DNA from 2 places in the Stenotrophomonas sp. YJH_SMC_48-3 genome. Region 2 is predicted to be linked to the other one. Evidence: riboswitches for the same ligand, from Rfam matches in the RefSeq annotation. Region 2 holds a riboswitch; the other holds the start of a gene.
What was found. Region 2 has a riboswitch for glycine ahead of gcvP (aminomethyl-transferring glycine dehydrogenase). Riboswitches for the same ligand answer to the same signal wherever they lie in the genome.
Positions count from the first base shown of each region.

Region 1: it holds a riboswitch for glycine, as region 2 does, so the genes downstream of both, AC5P65_RS01900 (trimeric intracellular cation channel family protein) here and gcvP (aminomethyl-transferring glycine dehydrogenase) in region 2, are expected to answer to the same signal.

Region 1 covers NZ_JCAFSQ010000001.1:410,094-417,697, reverse strand. Annotated here, with positions in the region: gene AC5P65_RS01930 (glutathione S-transferase family protein) at 1-562, opposite strand, end outside; gene AC5P65_RS01925 (hypothetical protein) at 642-833, shown strand; gene AC5P65_RS01920 (NYN domain-containing protein) at 868-1,647, opposite strand; gene AC5P65_RS01915 (NAD(P)/FAD-dependent oxidoreductase) at 1,771-3,051, shown strand; gene AC5P65_RS01910 (hypothetical protein) at 3,133-3,585, opposite strand; gene AC5P65_RS01905 (GIY-YIG nuclease family protein) at 3,767-4,042, opposite strand; glycine riboswitch at 4,083-4,172, shown strand; glycine riboswitch at 4,186-4,291, shown strand; gene AC5P65_RS01900 (trimeric intracellular cation channel family protein) at 4,374-4,991, shown strand; gene AC5P65_RS01895 (DUF5076 domain-containing protein) at 5,077-5,388, opposite strand; gene AC5P65_RS01890 (3-deoxy-7-phosphoheptulonate synthase) at 5,674-6,747, opposite strand; gene AC5P65_RS01885 (hypothetical protein) at 7,042-7,299, opposite strand; gene AC5P65_RS01880 (DUF6616 family protein) at 7,412-7,604, opposite strand, start outside.
Region 2 covers NZ_JCAFSQ010000003.1:106,279-113,882, reverse strand. Annotated here, with positions in the region: gene AC5P65_RS05590 (multidrug effflux MFS transporter) at 1-867, opposite strand, end outside; glycine riboswitch at 1,167-1,269, shown strand; gene gcvP (aminomethyl-transferring glycine dehydrogenase) at 1,332-4,199, shown strand; gene AC5P65_RS05580 (VOC family protein) at 4,291-4,701, opposite strand; gene AC5P65_RS05575 (amino acid permease) at 4,844-6,211, opposite strand; gene AC5P65_RS05570 (helix-turn-helix transcriptional regulator) at 6,294-7,016, opposite strand; gene AC5P65_RS05565 (catalase) at 7,131-7,604, shown strand, end outside.

The DNA of each region.
Region 1 (7,604 bases), on a different contig from region 2:
ACCACTCGGCCAGGTGCGGCAGTTCCGGCCGCTGGATCGGCAGCTCGTACCAGGCGTAGATCAGCGAGCCCAGCGGAATATCACCCATCGCGAACTTGTCGCCCGACAGCCACGGCTGTTTGGCCAGCGTGGCATCGGCCATCGCCAGGTAATCGCCGGCGCGCACGATCGCGGCATTGATCCGCGATTCGTCCCGGTCGGCCGGGGCGGTGCGCATGATGCCCCAGATCAGGTCGCTGTACAGCGGCGCCATCCGCGAGGTGCTCCAGTCCATCCACTTCTCGGCCTGGGCACGCTCCATCGGGTCTTCGGCGTACAGCGTGCCCAATGCGTAGCGTGCGCTCAGATAGCGCACGATGGCGTTCGATTCCCACAGCGGCAGGCCATGGTCTTCGATCACCGGCACCAGGCTATTGGGATTCATCGCCTGGTACTCCGGCGTCTGCGTGCCGCCGTGGCTGCCACCGACTTCGATGGATTCATACGGCAGGCCGATCTCCTCGGCGCACCACAGCACCTTGCGGACGTTACTGGAATTGCGGCGGCCCCAGATCTTCAACATTGCGGATTTCCTTGCCTGCAGCAGTGCGCCACGGTGGCGCGGAAACGCTACGATACGCCCATCCACAGGGAGAGACGACGTGACTGCATGGGATGCTTTGAACTACGTTCTGCTGGCAGCAGGGCTGGGGATGCTGGTGTTGGGCTACCGCCGCTCCAATCGCAATCTGCTGCTGTGTGCGGGCCTGTTGCTGCTGGCCTTCAACGGCATTGAGGATTTCGCCACCGGGTTCGCCGACGGCTATGCGAATTCGGAAGCACGGGTGATCTGATTGGTTTGGGTGATGTGCCGGCCAGCGGCCAGCACTACCGGTTTTTCTTCGGCAGCGCGCGCACGTAGGACGACTTGCCGTCCTTCTTCAGTTCGAACAGGCCGATCGCCGCCAACAGGTCACTCAACTTCCCGTAACCATAGTTGCGCGGATCGAACGAGGCCTGGTTGCCGATCTGGCTGCCAACCGGCCCCAGATGCGACCAGCCATCCTCGCCCTCGGCCGAGGACACCGCGCGGCGCAGCATCTTCACCAGCCGGGTGTCGCTGCGCATTTCCGCACCGCTCTTGCGCGGCCGCGCATCGTCGTTGGCCACCGGCTCGTTCGAGGCCTGTTCGCTGGAGGCCTGTTCGGTATCCGGCACGCTGGCGTGGGTCTGGCCCAGCGCTTCCAGGTAGGTGAACTTCGAGCACGCGTTGACGAATGGCTCGGGCGTCTTCTTCTCGCCGAAGCCGTACACCTTCACGCCATCGGTGAGCAGGCGCATCACCATCGGGGTGAAATCGGCATCGCTGGACACGATGGCGAAGCCATCCAGATTGCGTGCGTACAGCAGATCCATGGCGTCGATCACCATCGCCATGTCCGAGGCATTCTTGCCCTTGCTGTAGGCAAACTGCTGGATCGGGCGGATCGCATATTCGTGCAGCACCGCTTCCCAGCCCTTCAACCGCGGGCTCTTCCAGTTGCCGTAGGCACGGCGCACGTTGGCCACGCCGTAGCGGGCGACTTCGGCCAGGACCTCGTCGATCTTCGAGGCCGGCGCATTGTCGGCGTCGATCAACAGGGCGATGCGCTTTTCCGGTTCGCTCATGGGCTCCTCACGGGCGGTTGCCTGAACCCGAGTATCGCCGATCCGGGCAGGCGCTGACGTGACAGGTGGCCATCATGCGAAGATGCCAGGCGCTTCCCCCAATGCCCCCACTGGAGTGAGTCGATGAGTCGCGAGCGCGTTCCCCACCTGGTTGTTGTCGGCGGCGGTTTTGCCGGTCTCTGGGCCACCCGTGCCCTGGCCCGCGAGCGCATACGCATCACCCTGGTCGACCGCCGCAACCATCACCTCTTCCAGCCGCTGCTGTACCAGGTGGCCACCGCCGGCCTGTCCGCGCCAGATATCGCCGCACCGCTGCGCCACATCCTCGGCAACCAGCGCAATGTGGAAGTCCGCCTCGGCGAAGTGGTGGCCATCGACAAGCAGGCCCGGCAGATCCGCATGGCCGATGGCAGCGCGCTGGACTACGACAGCCTGCTGCTGGCCACCGGCGCCACCCACGCCTACTTCGGCAATGACCAGTGGGCCGATGATGCGCCCGGCCTGAAGACGCTGGACGATGCCATCGCGCTGCGCCGCAAGCTGCTGCTGGCGTTCGAGCGTGCCGAGGCCGAACCGGACCCGGCAAAGAAGGCGGCGTGGCTGAGTTTCGCCGTCGTCGGTGGTGGTCCCACTGGCGTCGAACTGGCCGGCACGCTGGCCGAGATCGCGCGCCACACGCTGCGCAACGAGTTCCGCCACATTGATCCGGCAAGTGCGAAAGTGCGGCTGATCGAGGCCGGGCCGCGCGTGCTGTCCTCGTTCCCGGAAGTGCTTTCGCTGAAGGCGCGTCGGCAGCTGGAGAAGCTGGGCGTGGAAGTGCTGACCGGTACCCCGGTGAGCGACATCGGCAGCCAGGGCTTCACGCTCGGTGACCAGTTCGTGCCGGCACGCACCGTGGTCTGGGCCGCCGGCGTGGCCGCTTCACCGCTGGCGCGCACGCTGGACGTGCCGCTGGACCGCGCGGGCCGCGTGCCGGTGCAACCGGACCTGACCCTGCCCGATCACCCAGAGCTGTTCGTGGCCGGCGACCTGGCCGCACTGAGCCAGGCCGACGGCAAGCCGGTACCCGGTGTGGCGCCCGCGGCCAAGCAGATGGGCAAGTACGTGGCCGAGGTCATCCGCGCGCGCCTGCACGGCAAGCCCGAACCCGGTCCGTTCAAGTACGCGGACTACGGCAACCTCGCCACCATCGGCCGCATGGCCGCGATCGTGCACCTGGGCCGACTGCAGCTGTCGGGCGTGCTGGCGTGGTGGTTCTGGCTGGCCGCGCACGTGTTCTTCCTGATCGGCTTCCGCAACCGCATCGTGGTGCTGCTGAACTGGGCGGTCGCGTATTGGAGCTACCAGCGCAGTGCGCGAATCATCTTCGGTGATGACCGCGACGACCGGCAGCCGAAGCGGTAGGGCTGCACGCAGCGGGGTCGGATCCCTTTCCGCAGGAAAGGATTCTGACCCCGTCAACACCCTCCACGCATGGCGTCGGATCTACCGGTTCATCGGGCCACCGGACACCCACCGTTTCGACCCGGTCCGACAGAGGTCCTCCTTCCTCGCGGTGTCGGCAATCTGCGCGGTACTCCAATGCCGGGTGATCCAGATCGTCAATGCGGTACTACTGAGATGCCAGCGCGGCATGCCGCGCTGCGGTTGCCGCCACGGGTGGCGCCGGGCAATCCAGAAGGCCTCACGCTCAACTTCAGGCACCTTCTTCATCACGTCCTTGTCGAAGAACTGGGCGGTGAAGCGCCAGGGGTTCATCGCGTGGTATCCCGCCCGTGGCTCACTGCTGCACGCAGCCACACCACTGGGCACACGGCCGGCCGGCTTCGGCCGACCGCCTGCCAATGCCAGCCCGAGCAGGTACAGCAGGCCAGGCAACAGCGCGATGCCGGCGACCAGCACGACGATGGAGATCCATGCTTTGCCGGCGGCGCGCATCGTTCACGGCGCCTTCGGTTTCGGGTACCACAGCGACGACAATGACCGACAGTCGTGCTGAAAAGCAAAGGTGGACATCCGGGTCTCCAGCGCTTGGCGCGGAGCGATCATCGCATGGCCCGGCAGCCCATCCACGCATGGCGTGAATCTACAGAACCCGGAGCCGAGCGTGGGCTCGGCTCTACAGAAGCGCAGGATCCGGGGCCTGCAGCCAGGCCAGCTTGCGTTCGCGCGGCTGCTGCTTGAGCTGCCATTCGGCCCGTGACGCGGCGGCCCGGTCCGGGTACTCGCGCACGGCCAGCACGCGCAGCGGTGGCCGCGCCCGGGTGTAGCGCGCGCCCTTGCCGGCCTGGTGGGCGGCGAAACGCGCGTCCACGTCGGTGCTGATGCCAGCGTAATAGCTGCCGTCGCGGCATTCGAGCAGGTACAGGAACCAGGGGCGGAGGGACGGAGTCATGCCCGGATTATGCCGTGCTGCACTGCAGCGGATATACTGGCGCCCGAATGCAGGAGAGAGGCGCCGCGCTGGCGCCCGCCGAAGGCGCAGGCTCCCATGATCGCTCAGGCCGGTGGGCTGGAATCCCACCAACCATGCATTCGACTCGCCGAGCTGGAGAGAGGTCACCGGGCACGCCTGGGACGATCCGCCGAAGGGGCACGCGGCCCATGCCGCTGAACTCTCAGGCAAAAGGACAGCGGGAGCGGCACCGGTCATCGTCATCCCGTCATTGCGCAGGCAGTGGCGGTAGTCGCGCATGGCCGGCCCCACCGCGCCCGGAGCCTGTCCCATGCTGCTGTCCGTCATCTACCTGATCGCCATTTCCGCCGAAGCCATGACCGGCGCACTGTCCGCCGGCCGCCGCCGCATGGACCTGTTCGGCGTGGTCATGATCGCCTGCGTCACTGCCCTCGGTGGTGGTTCACTGCGCGACATCCTTCTTGGCCACTATCCGCTGGGCTGGGTCAAACATCCCGAGTACCTCGGCTTCACCGTGTGCGCGGCACTGATCGCCACCTGGGTCGCACGCTGGATGCACCACTTCCGCCGCACCTTCCTGGTGCTCGACGGCCTGGGCCTGATCGCCTTCACCCTGATCGGCTGCTCTATCGCGCGCGAGGCCGGCCATGCCATGCCCATCGTGCTGATCGCCGGCATGCTGACCGGCGCGTTCGGCGGCGTGCTGCGCGACATCCTCTGCAACGAGGTACCACTCATCTTCCAGAAGGAGCTGTACGCGATCATCGCGCTGCTGACCGGCGCGGCCTACCTGTTGCTGCTGCACTGGGGCGTGGCCGATGCCACCGCAATCCTGTGCTGCCTCGGCGGCGGCTTCGCGCTGCGCCTGCTGGCGATCCACTACCGCTGGGAAATGCCGAAGTTCGTGTACCACGACGAAGTGCATTGAAGTTCGCGTTCTCCACGTCGCCCAGCGCTTGTTGCCGTGTTGCGTTGGGACGCTGTCTCCAGCGCCGCGGCGCCCATCTGGTCCCTCAGTGGCGGACCACGAATCCCCCCGAGCGCCCACTGGACGGCGCCCGCAGCTCTTCATCGAATGCATCCTTGATCGCGTTGATCGCCGCGCCGCGGTCCATCCCGCCACTCACGACCAGAGCATCTGCGACATGCTGGGCGACGTCTGCCAGGATGCGTCCCCACGCATGCTCCTCTCGAATGCCAGGACGATCGCCATACAGGCCAACGTTCAGCGAAGCATGCAATCCCCGTTCGGCAATCCACACGCGGATCATCTCGATGGAATCCTCATCGCGCTGTGCGGCTTCTGGAATGATCAGTTCTTTCATGGCTGCGGCCACCAAACAGGAAGTGGCATTGTGACGTGACCTGGAGCGTACGTGGAGCGGATCTTCTACAAAGCCCCGCGCTTCGCGGGCTCGACGCTACATGAAGGCCCCATCCATCGTTCTCACCACCCCGGCGATGTACCTGGCGCTGTCGCTCATGCGCAGCGCCAGGCGCATCGCCGGTGCAGATGGGCCGGTCTCCAACTCCGACCGGCCCTGATCGCGGCCGCACCCCCGCAGGCGCTGGCCGCCATCCACACACGTGCCGCACTCAGGCGGCTTCCATCAGGCGGCTTCGGACACCTTCACTTCACGGCGGGCGCGCACGGCCGCGGCCAGCCGCTCCAGCACCGTCACGGTGGTGTCCCAGTCGATGCAGCCATCGGTGATGCTCTGCCCATAGACCAGCGGTTGGCCTTCCACCAGTTCCTGGCGGCCACCGACCAGATGGCTCTCGATCATCACGCCCACGATGCGCTGTTCGCCGTCTTCCAGCTGAACAGCGATGTCGTCGATCACCTTTGGCTGGTTTTCCGGGTTCTTCAGGCTGTTGGCATGGCTGGCGTCGATCATCAGGCGCGCTGGCAGCTTGGCCTTGGCCAGCACCTGGCAGGCCTCGGCAACACTGCCTGCGTCGTAGTTCGGCTGCTTGCCGCCGCGCAGGATCACATGGCAGTCGGGGTTGCCGGTGGTCGACACGATGGCGGTGCCGCCCTGCTTGGTGACCGACAGGAAGTGATGCGGATTGGACGCAGCACCCACCGCGTCAGCGGCGATCTTCACGTTGCCATCGGTGCCATTCTTGAAGCCGACCGGGCACGACAACCCCGACGCCAGCTCACGATGTACCTGGCTTTCGGTGGTGCGTGCGCCGATCGCGCCCCATGCCACCAGGTCGGCGATGTACTGCGGCGAGATCACATCGAGGAACTCGACACCGGCCGCCAGGCCCAGCTTGTTGATGTCGCGCAGCAGGCCGCGCGCGATGCGCAGGCCCTTGTCGATCCTGAAGCTGCCGTCCAGGTCCGGATCGTTGATCAGGCCCTTCCAGCCCAACGTGGTGCGCGGCTTCTCGAAGTACACGCGCATGACGATTTCCAGTTCACCGGCCAGCGCGTCGCGCAGCGGCTTCAGGCGCTGGGCGTACTCGATGGCGGCCTTCGGGTCGTGGATCGAGCACGGGCCTACCACCACTGCCAGGCGGTCGTCGCGGCCATGCAGGATCTGGTGCAGGGCCGCGCGCGAGGCGCTGACGGTGCCGGAGGCTTCATCGTCACACGGCAGCATCGCCAGCAGCTGGGCAGGCGGTGTCAGCGGTTCGATGGTGCGGATACGCAGGTCGTCGGTGTGCGGGGGCATTGCAGGAGATCTCCGGAACGTTGGGGGTCCCCAGCGCGGCGGCATGAAAAAAGCCGCCAGGTTCGCTGGCGGCTTTCGGGAATGCGTCTGAAGCTTTCTTCAGGGTGAGCGCAGTCCTTCCTCCGCCAGTGGCTTCGGAAAGTAATACCAGTAAAAACGGGTAGCGGCTGCGTTCATGGGATCTATTGATAGCACAGCTTTTGCGCAGTGCAAAATGTTTCATCCGCAACTGGGGCGCGGTTCAACGATGCGCCCGCCCGCGCAGCCCACGCGGTGGTCGCCGTGCAACGTCGCTCATCTGCCATGCACTTCCACGTCCAGCAGCAGGCCTTCGTGGATATCGGCCCAGCGCTCCAGCACCCGATCCAGCTCCTGCCGGGCCTCGTCCAGCTGCTCGGGGTTGAGCAGGGAGCGTGCGGTGTAGAGGTCGGAGACCAATCGACGCAGGGCCGATTCCGGGATGGCCACCGACGGGTTCTCCTGCCCCGGCAACTGCAATGCCGGGCACTCGCCAAGCGGACCGAACAGCGTGACCTCGAGCTTGCTCTGCATGATCAACGTCCCTGCGGATGGACATGGGCAACGCACTGTTTACCGTGTATCGGTGACAGGCGCATGTGCCGCCCATGCCGAGGACCGGGATCTGCCGGCGTCTGCCGCCCCGCTACAAGGCGGCCAGGTCGGCCAAGTGCTGGGCCATGCTGTCCATCGCGCCCACCGCATGGGTGGTGGTGAAGTACTCATGCCAGCCGGTAGCGGCAATGCCAGCCACCAGCGCATCGACCTCCTCGCGGCTCGCGCAGCGCCAGACCGCATAGAACTGTTCATCGCTGCTATGCGGTACGTCCCTGGCAATG
Region 2 (7,604 bases):
GCTGAAACCGATGGCGACCTGGCGGGTGGGCGTGGTGTGCCCGGCCATGCGCCCGGACAGGAACGAGCCGGTGGTCATGCCGCCGATGGTGGGGATGAACAACCAGGCGAAACCGCCCTCGCCCAGGTGCAGGTGCTGCATCACGAACACCGGCGCCGACGAGATGTACAGGAAGATGCCACCGAAGCCGATGCTGCCGGCCAGCGCCAGGCGCAGGAAGCGCGGGTTGAAACCGATGCGCACGTAATCGCGCATCAACGCGTGCGGCGACAACGGCACGCGCGCTTCGACCGGATGGGTCTCCGGCAGGTAGCGTGCAGTGGCTGCCAGCAGGACCAGCGCGAACACCACCAGGAACCAGAAAATCAGCGGCCAGCCGGCGCCACTGAGCAGGATCCAGCCACCGATGATCGGCGCGATGGCCGGGGCGATGCCGAACAGCATCGACACCTGGCTCATCAGGCGCTGCGCGTCGTGGCCATGGTAGAGATCGCGGATCACCGCGCGGCCGACGATCATGCCGACACCCGCCGACAGGCCCTGCAGCGCGCGGAACGCCAGCAGCGTGGCCAGATCGGTGGACAGCGCACAGCCGACCGAGGCGCCGACGAACACCACCAGGCCACCGAGGATCACCCGCTTGCGCCCCCACGCATCGGACAGCGGGCCATGCGCCAGGCTCATCAGGCCATAGAACAGCAGGTACACGCTGATGGTCTGCTGCACCGCCACCTCGTCCACCGACAGGCGCTGCGCCAGCTGCGGGAACGCGGGGAAGATGGTATCGATCGAGAACGGGCCGAACATGGCCAGGCCGGCAAGCAGCAGGGCCATGCGGCGGGTGGAGGGAGCAACGGCGGCGGTCATGAAGGAAGCGTCCGGCAGGGCCATGCGCGGCACGCACGGCGGGCGCCGGTCCCGCTGCAACGGGGACGGCGCCAGATGAATTCGGGTATCCGCCCATCATAGGTGGGGATTGCGCCCGATGCCATGCAGCGGTGCACAAAACGCACGGCCGGGCCATCGGCCATTCAGCCGCGGGCCCGCGCCGGGGCGCGGCCAGCGGGCCCGCAACGGGCTATAATCGGCGGGCAACACGGTGGGAGAAGCGGAACACCGCTGCCGAAGGCGCAACGCCCGTAATCGCTCAGGCCCGATACCACCCGTAACAGAACTCTGGAGAGACCGGTTCGATCCGGCGCCGAAGGGGCACGAAGCCGCGGTTTTCCGCGCTTCCAAACTCTCAGGCAAAAGGACAGAGGGGCGCCCCGCAGACCGCCGACCGGCGGCTTGTGCCCGTGCGTGTGCCCTTTCCTGACGGATCCTTCGCCATGTCCCAGAACACCCCTTCCCTGCGTGAGCTCGAGCACCACAATGCGTTCGTCGAGCGCCACATCGGCCCCAACGATGCCGAGATCGCGCAGATGCTCGACGTCGTCGGCCACGCGTCGCTGGATGCGATGACCGATGCCATCGTGCCGGCCAAGATCAAGTCGCCGGCGCCGCTGGCGCTGCCGGAGTCGATGACCGAAGTGCAGGCACTGGCGAAGATCCGTGCGATCGCCGACAAGAACACCGTGCTGCGCAGCTTCATCGGCCAGGGTTACTACGGTACCCACACGCCGAACGTGATCCTGCGCAACATCCTGGAAAACCCGGCGTGGTACACCGCCTACACCCCGTACCAGGCGGAAATCTCGCAGGGCCGCATGGAAGCGCTGATCAACTTCCAGACCCTGTGCGCCGACCTGACCGGCATGGAGATCGCCAACGCCTCGCTGCTGGACGAAGCCACCGCCGCCGCCGAAGCGATGACCCTGGCCAAGCGTTCGGCCAAGTCGAAGTCGGACACCTTCTTCGTGCACGATGCCGTGCACCCGCAGACCCTGGAACTGCTGCGCACCCGCGCCGAGCCCATGGGCATCGTGCTGCGCGTCGGCACCCCGGCCGAGGCACTGGAAGCAGAAGCCTTCGGCCTGCTGCTGCAGTACCCGGACACCTTCGGCCAGGTCGGCGACTACAAAGCGCTGGTCGATGCCGTGCACGCACGCGGCGGCCTGGTGGCCGTGGCCACCGACCTGCTGGCCCTGACCCTGCTGGCTGCCCCGGGCGAATGGGGCGCGGACATCGTGGTCGGCAACAGCCAGCGTTTCGGCGTGCCGTTCGGCTTCGGTGGCCCGCACGCCGCCTTCATGGCCTGCCGTGACGCCTACAAGCGCTCGATGCCGGGCCGCCTGATCGGCGTTTCGGTCGATGCCCAGGGCAATCCGGCATACCGACTGACCCTGCAGACCCGCGAGCAGCACATCCGCCGCGAGAAGGCCACCTCCAACATCTGTACCGCACAGGTGCTGCTGGCAGTGATGGCCTCGATGTATGCGGTCTACCATGGCCCGGAAGGCCTGACCCGCATCGCCCGCCGCACCCACCGCCTGGCCGCCATCCTGGCAGCGGCACTGCGCAACGCCGGCGTACAGGTCGGTGGCGACTTCTTCGACACCCTGCACGTCACCGGCGTGCACGCCGATGAGATCCACGCCAAGGCACGCGCCGCAGGTTACAACCTGCGCGCGATCGACAGCGACTCGGTCGGCATCAGCCTGGACGAGACCGCCACCCGCGCCGACGTGGTCGCGCTGGCCGCCGTGTTCGGCGCGCAGGCCGACATCGATGCGCTGGACGCAAGCACCGCCGACGCGCTGCCGGCCGGCCTGCTGCGCCAGTCTGCGTTCCTGACCCATCCGGTGTTCAACACCCACCACAGCGAGCACGAACTGCTGCGCTACCTGCGTTCGCTGGCCGACAAGGACCTGGCGATGGACCGCACGATGATCCCGCTGGGTTCGTGCACCATGAAGCTCAACGCCACCGCCGAGATGATCCCGGTGACCTGGCCGGAGTTCTCGCAGATCCATCCGCTGGTGCCGGCCGACCAGGCGCTGGGCTACAAGGAACTGATCGACACGCTGGAAGCGATGCTGGTCGAATGCACCGGCTACGACGCGGTCAGCCTGCAGCCGAACTCCGGCGCGCAGGGTGAGTACGCCGGCCTGCTGGCGATCCGTGCCTACCACCGCTCGCGCGGCGAGGGCCATCGCGACATCTGCCTGATCCCGGATTCGGCGCACGGCACCAACCCGGCCTCGGCGCAGATGTGCGGCATGAAGGTGGTGGTCACCAAGACCGATGCCAACGGCAATGTCGATGTGGAAGACATCCGCCTCAACGCCGAGAAGTACAGCGACCGCCTGGCCGCGATCATGATGACCTACCCGTCCACGCACGGCGTGTTCGAGGAAGAGGTGGTCGAGATCTGCGAGATCATCCACAAGCACGGCGGCCAGGTGTACACCGACGGCGCCAACATGAACGCCCTGGTCGGCGTGGCCAAGCCCGGCAAGTGGGGTTCGGACGTTTCGCACCTGAACCTGCACAAGACCTTCTGCATTCCGCACGGCGGTGGCGGCCCGGGCGTTGGCCCGTGCGCGGTCAAGGAACACCTGGCCCCGTTCCTGCCGGGCAAGCTGGGTGACAACGGCCCGGTCGGCATGGTCAGCGCCGCCAGCTTCGGCAGCGCCTCGATCCTGCCGATCAGCTGGATGTACATCGCGATGATGGGCCGCGAAGGCCTGCGCAAGGCCACCCAGGTCGCGCAGCTCAACGCCAACTACATCGCCAAGCGCCTGGCGCCGCACTTCAAGACGCTGTACACCGGCCGCAACGGCCTGGTGGCGCACGAGTGCATCCTCGACGTGCGCCCGCTGGAGAAGACCAGCGGCATCGGTGCCGAGGATGTGGCCAAGCGCCTGATCGACTTCGGCTTCCACGCCCCGACCCTGAGCTTCCCGGTGGCCGGCACGCTGATGGTCGAGCCGACCGAGAGTGAGTCGCTGCACGAGCTGGACCGCTTCATCAACGCGATGATCCAGATCCGCGAGGAAATCAGCGCGATCGAAGACGGCCGCCTGGACCGCGAGGACAACCCGCTGAAGAACGCGCCGCACACTGCCACCGCAGTGACCGCCAGCGAGTGGACCCACGCCTACCCGCGCGAACTGGCTGCCTTCCCGCTGGCCAGCCTGAAGCAGAGCAAGTACTGGCCGCCGGTGGCACGCGTCGACAACGTGTACGGCGACAAGAACGTGATGTGCGCCTGCATCCCGGTCGACGCCTACAAGGATGATGAAGTCGAGGCTTGATTCCTCGCGGCATCGGTAAGTGAACGGCCCGCGCAAGCGGGCCGTTTTCATGAGGGTGTGTGGACCAGGGCCCACACGCACAAACATCTGATCACGGGTCCGGCATCTGCCCCAGGCTCAACTGCCAGGACACACCGAACCGGTCCTGCACCCAGCCGTAGCGGTTGCTGAAGTCATAGTCGCCCACCGGCATCAGCCAGTGGCCGCCCTCGCCCAGCACGCGCGCGGCGCGCTCGAACTGCTCGGCGCCGGAGCACTCGACGAACAGCGAGATCGACGGGCTGAAGGTGAAATCGTGCACGTCCAGGCTGTCAAAGCACAGGTAGTGGGTGCCACCGAGCAGGAAGATGGCCTGTCGGACCTGCCCGGGCACGCCGGCACCGGCGCCGTCCGGATGGCGCTGCATTGCCAGCAGGCGGAAATCGGCGAAGGCCTCGGCGTACAGGGCCAGGGCGGCCTCGGCCTGGCCGGTGAACATCAGGAAGGGGCGACTGCGCAGCATGCGGTACTCCCGGTCGACGGGCCGCAGGCGGCCCACCTGCGCACAGTGCCACGCGGAGTGTGTGCCTGTTGTAGAGCCGAGCCCATGCTCGGCTGGCGATCGCGCAAACAGCAGCCTCGACCGTAGGGTCGGCTCTACAGAATCACGCCTCGCGCATGCGCCGCGCGATGGCGCTGCCGGCGGCGATCGTGGCGGTCAGCGCCACCATCGACAGGAACTGCAGGCGGGTGTGCGACTCGCTCAGCAGCAGGCCGAAGATCAGCGCCAGGATCGCCAGCGCGCAGCAGGTCAGCCACGGGAAGCCCGCCATGCGGAACGGCAGCCGGGTACCCAGGCGATCCGCGCGGCGGCGCAACACCAGTTGTGAGACCAGCGACAGCGTCCACACCAGCAGGCAGGTCGAACCGACGATGTTCAGCAGCACCGGCAGCACCCGGTCCGGGAACAGCAGTTCCATCACCGTGGCGGCGAAACCGAACAGCACGCTGGCCAGCACGGCAATCACCGGCACCTGGCGCGGATCGGTCCAGCCCAGCACGGCCGGGGCTTCGCGGCGCTGCGCCAGCGAATACATCATGCGCGAGGCGCCGTAGAGGTTGGCATTGAGCGCCGACAGCAGCGCGATCACAGCGATCAGGGTGATGGCGGTGCCTGCACCCGGAATACGGGCAATGTCCAGCACCGCGGCGAAGGGCGACTTCAGCGCCTCGCTGGTCCACGGCACCACGGCGATGATCACGCTCAGCGAGCCGATGTAGAACACCAGGATGCGCCACGCCACGGTGCGGATGGCACGGGCGATGCTGCGCTCCGGGTCTTCGGTCTCCGCCGCCGCAACGGCCACGATCTCGGTGCCACCGAAGGCAAACACCACCACCAGCAACGCCGCGCCGATCCCGGCCAGGCCCTTCGGCGCAAAACCACCATGCTCGGTGAAGTTGCTCAGCCCAGGCGAGGTCACCTGCGGGAGCCAACCCATCAGCAGCGCCACACCGATGGCAATGAACGCCAGGATCGCCGCCACTTTCAGGATGGCGAACCAGAATTCGAACTCGCCGAAGTTCCTCACCCCGAGCAGGTTGATCGCGGTGAAGAACAGCATGAAGGCCAGCGCCGCCATCGGTACAGGTACTGCTGGCCAGACCGTGGCCAGCAGACCGGCCGCTCCCACCGCCTCGGCGGCGATCACGATCACCAGCTGCACCCACCACAACCAGCCGACGGTGGCACCGGCGGTGGCGCCCATGGCATCGGCGGCATAGACCGAGAACGCGCCGCTGGTCGGTTTGGCCGCCGCCATTTCGCCCAGAGCGTTCATCACGATGATCACCAGCGCGCCGGCGACCAGATACGACACCAGGACCGCCGGACCGGCCGCCTGCACACCTACGCCCGAGCCGAGGAACAGGCCGGCGCCGATGGCGCTGCCCAGGCCCATCATGATCAGCTGGCGGGGCTTGAGCGAATGTCCGAGGCGGGACGGCGAAGCGGTCGGAATCGAGTTGGGCATCGGCAGGGCTGGCGGCGGGCTACAGGGGCGACACCTTACCCTGTCCCATGCCTGCGGGGATAGGCACAGCGCAGCAGGCGGCTCAGGCCAGTGCCGGCTCTCCGACACTGCCACCAATACGGGCGCGGTAGGCACGCGGCGAGAAACCGGTTTCAGCCTTGAACTTGCGGGTAAAGGCGCTCTGGTCGCTGAAACCGCAGGCCTGGCCGATGCTGGCGATGCTCTCGTCACCGTGCAGCAGGTGCATGGCCATCTGGATCCGCAGCCGGGTCAGCACCTGCTGCGGGGTCATCTGGAACACCTTGCGGAAGCTGCGCTCCAGCTTGGACAGCGAGAAGCCGGTGATGTCCAGCAGGGTCTGCATGCGCACGTTCTCGGCGTAGTGCGCGTTGAGGTGGGCCAGCGCCAGCCGCAGCTGCTCGTACTGGGTGCCGAGGCTGTCCTTCTGGCCCAGGTCGCGGGAAATGCCGATCAGGCCCTCGATGGCGCCATCGACCAGCAGCGGGCGCTTGCAGGTCAGGCACCAGCCCGGTTCGCGGTTGGCGAACAGGTGCAGCTCCATCAGGTTCTCGATCACCTCGCCGGACAGCACGCGGGCATCCTGGTCGACATAGTCCGCGCTGAGGCCGGTCGGGTAGATCTCGGCCGCGGTCCGCCCGATCACGTCCTTGCGCGCGCGCAGGCCCAGCCGTCGCAGCATGGTCTGGTTGACGTGGGTGTACCGCCCCTGGCGGTCCTTGATGAAGAACAGCACGTCCGGGATGGCGTCGAACAAGGCTTCGATGTCGGCGGGCTCGACTCGCATGCGGCAAGCATACCCGAGCCCGCTTTTGCCCGTACGTTCACCTTTGCCGGACCGGGGTTTAACGGGCTCGGTTCCAGTGTCGTGGTTCCCTTTGACGATCCGGAGCCACCCTCCATGGCCGCCAGCAAGCAGACCGGCAAGCGCGCAACCACCCCGCCCGAAAGCCACCCACGGGGCAATGGCGATGAGCTCCACCAGCAGGCCGGGGGCAGCCATCCGGTGATGACCACCGATCAGGGCATCCCGGTGGCAGACAACCAGAACTCCCTGCGACAGGGGCCTCGGGGGCCCACGCTGCTGGAAGACTTCATCCTCCGCGAGAAGATCACCCACTTCGATCACGAACGCATTCCCGAGCGCATCGTGCATGCACGTGGCAGCGCAGCACATGGCTACTTCGAGTTGACCCGGTCACTGGCCGCCCATACCCGCGCGCGCATCCTGACCGAGGTAGGGGTGAAGACACCCGTATTCACCCGTTTCTCGACCGTGGCCGGTGGCGCAGGCTCGGTGGATACCCCGCGCGACGTGCGCGGCTTCGCGGTCAAGTTCTATACCAGGGAGGGCAACTGGGACCTGGTCGGCAAC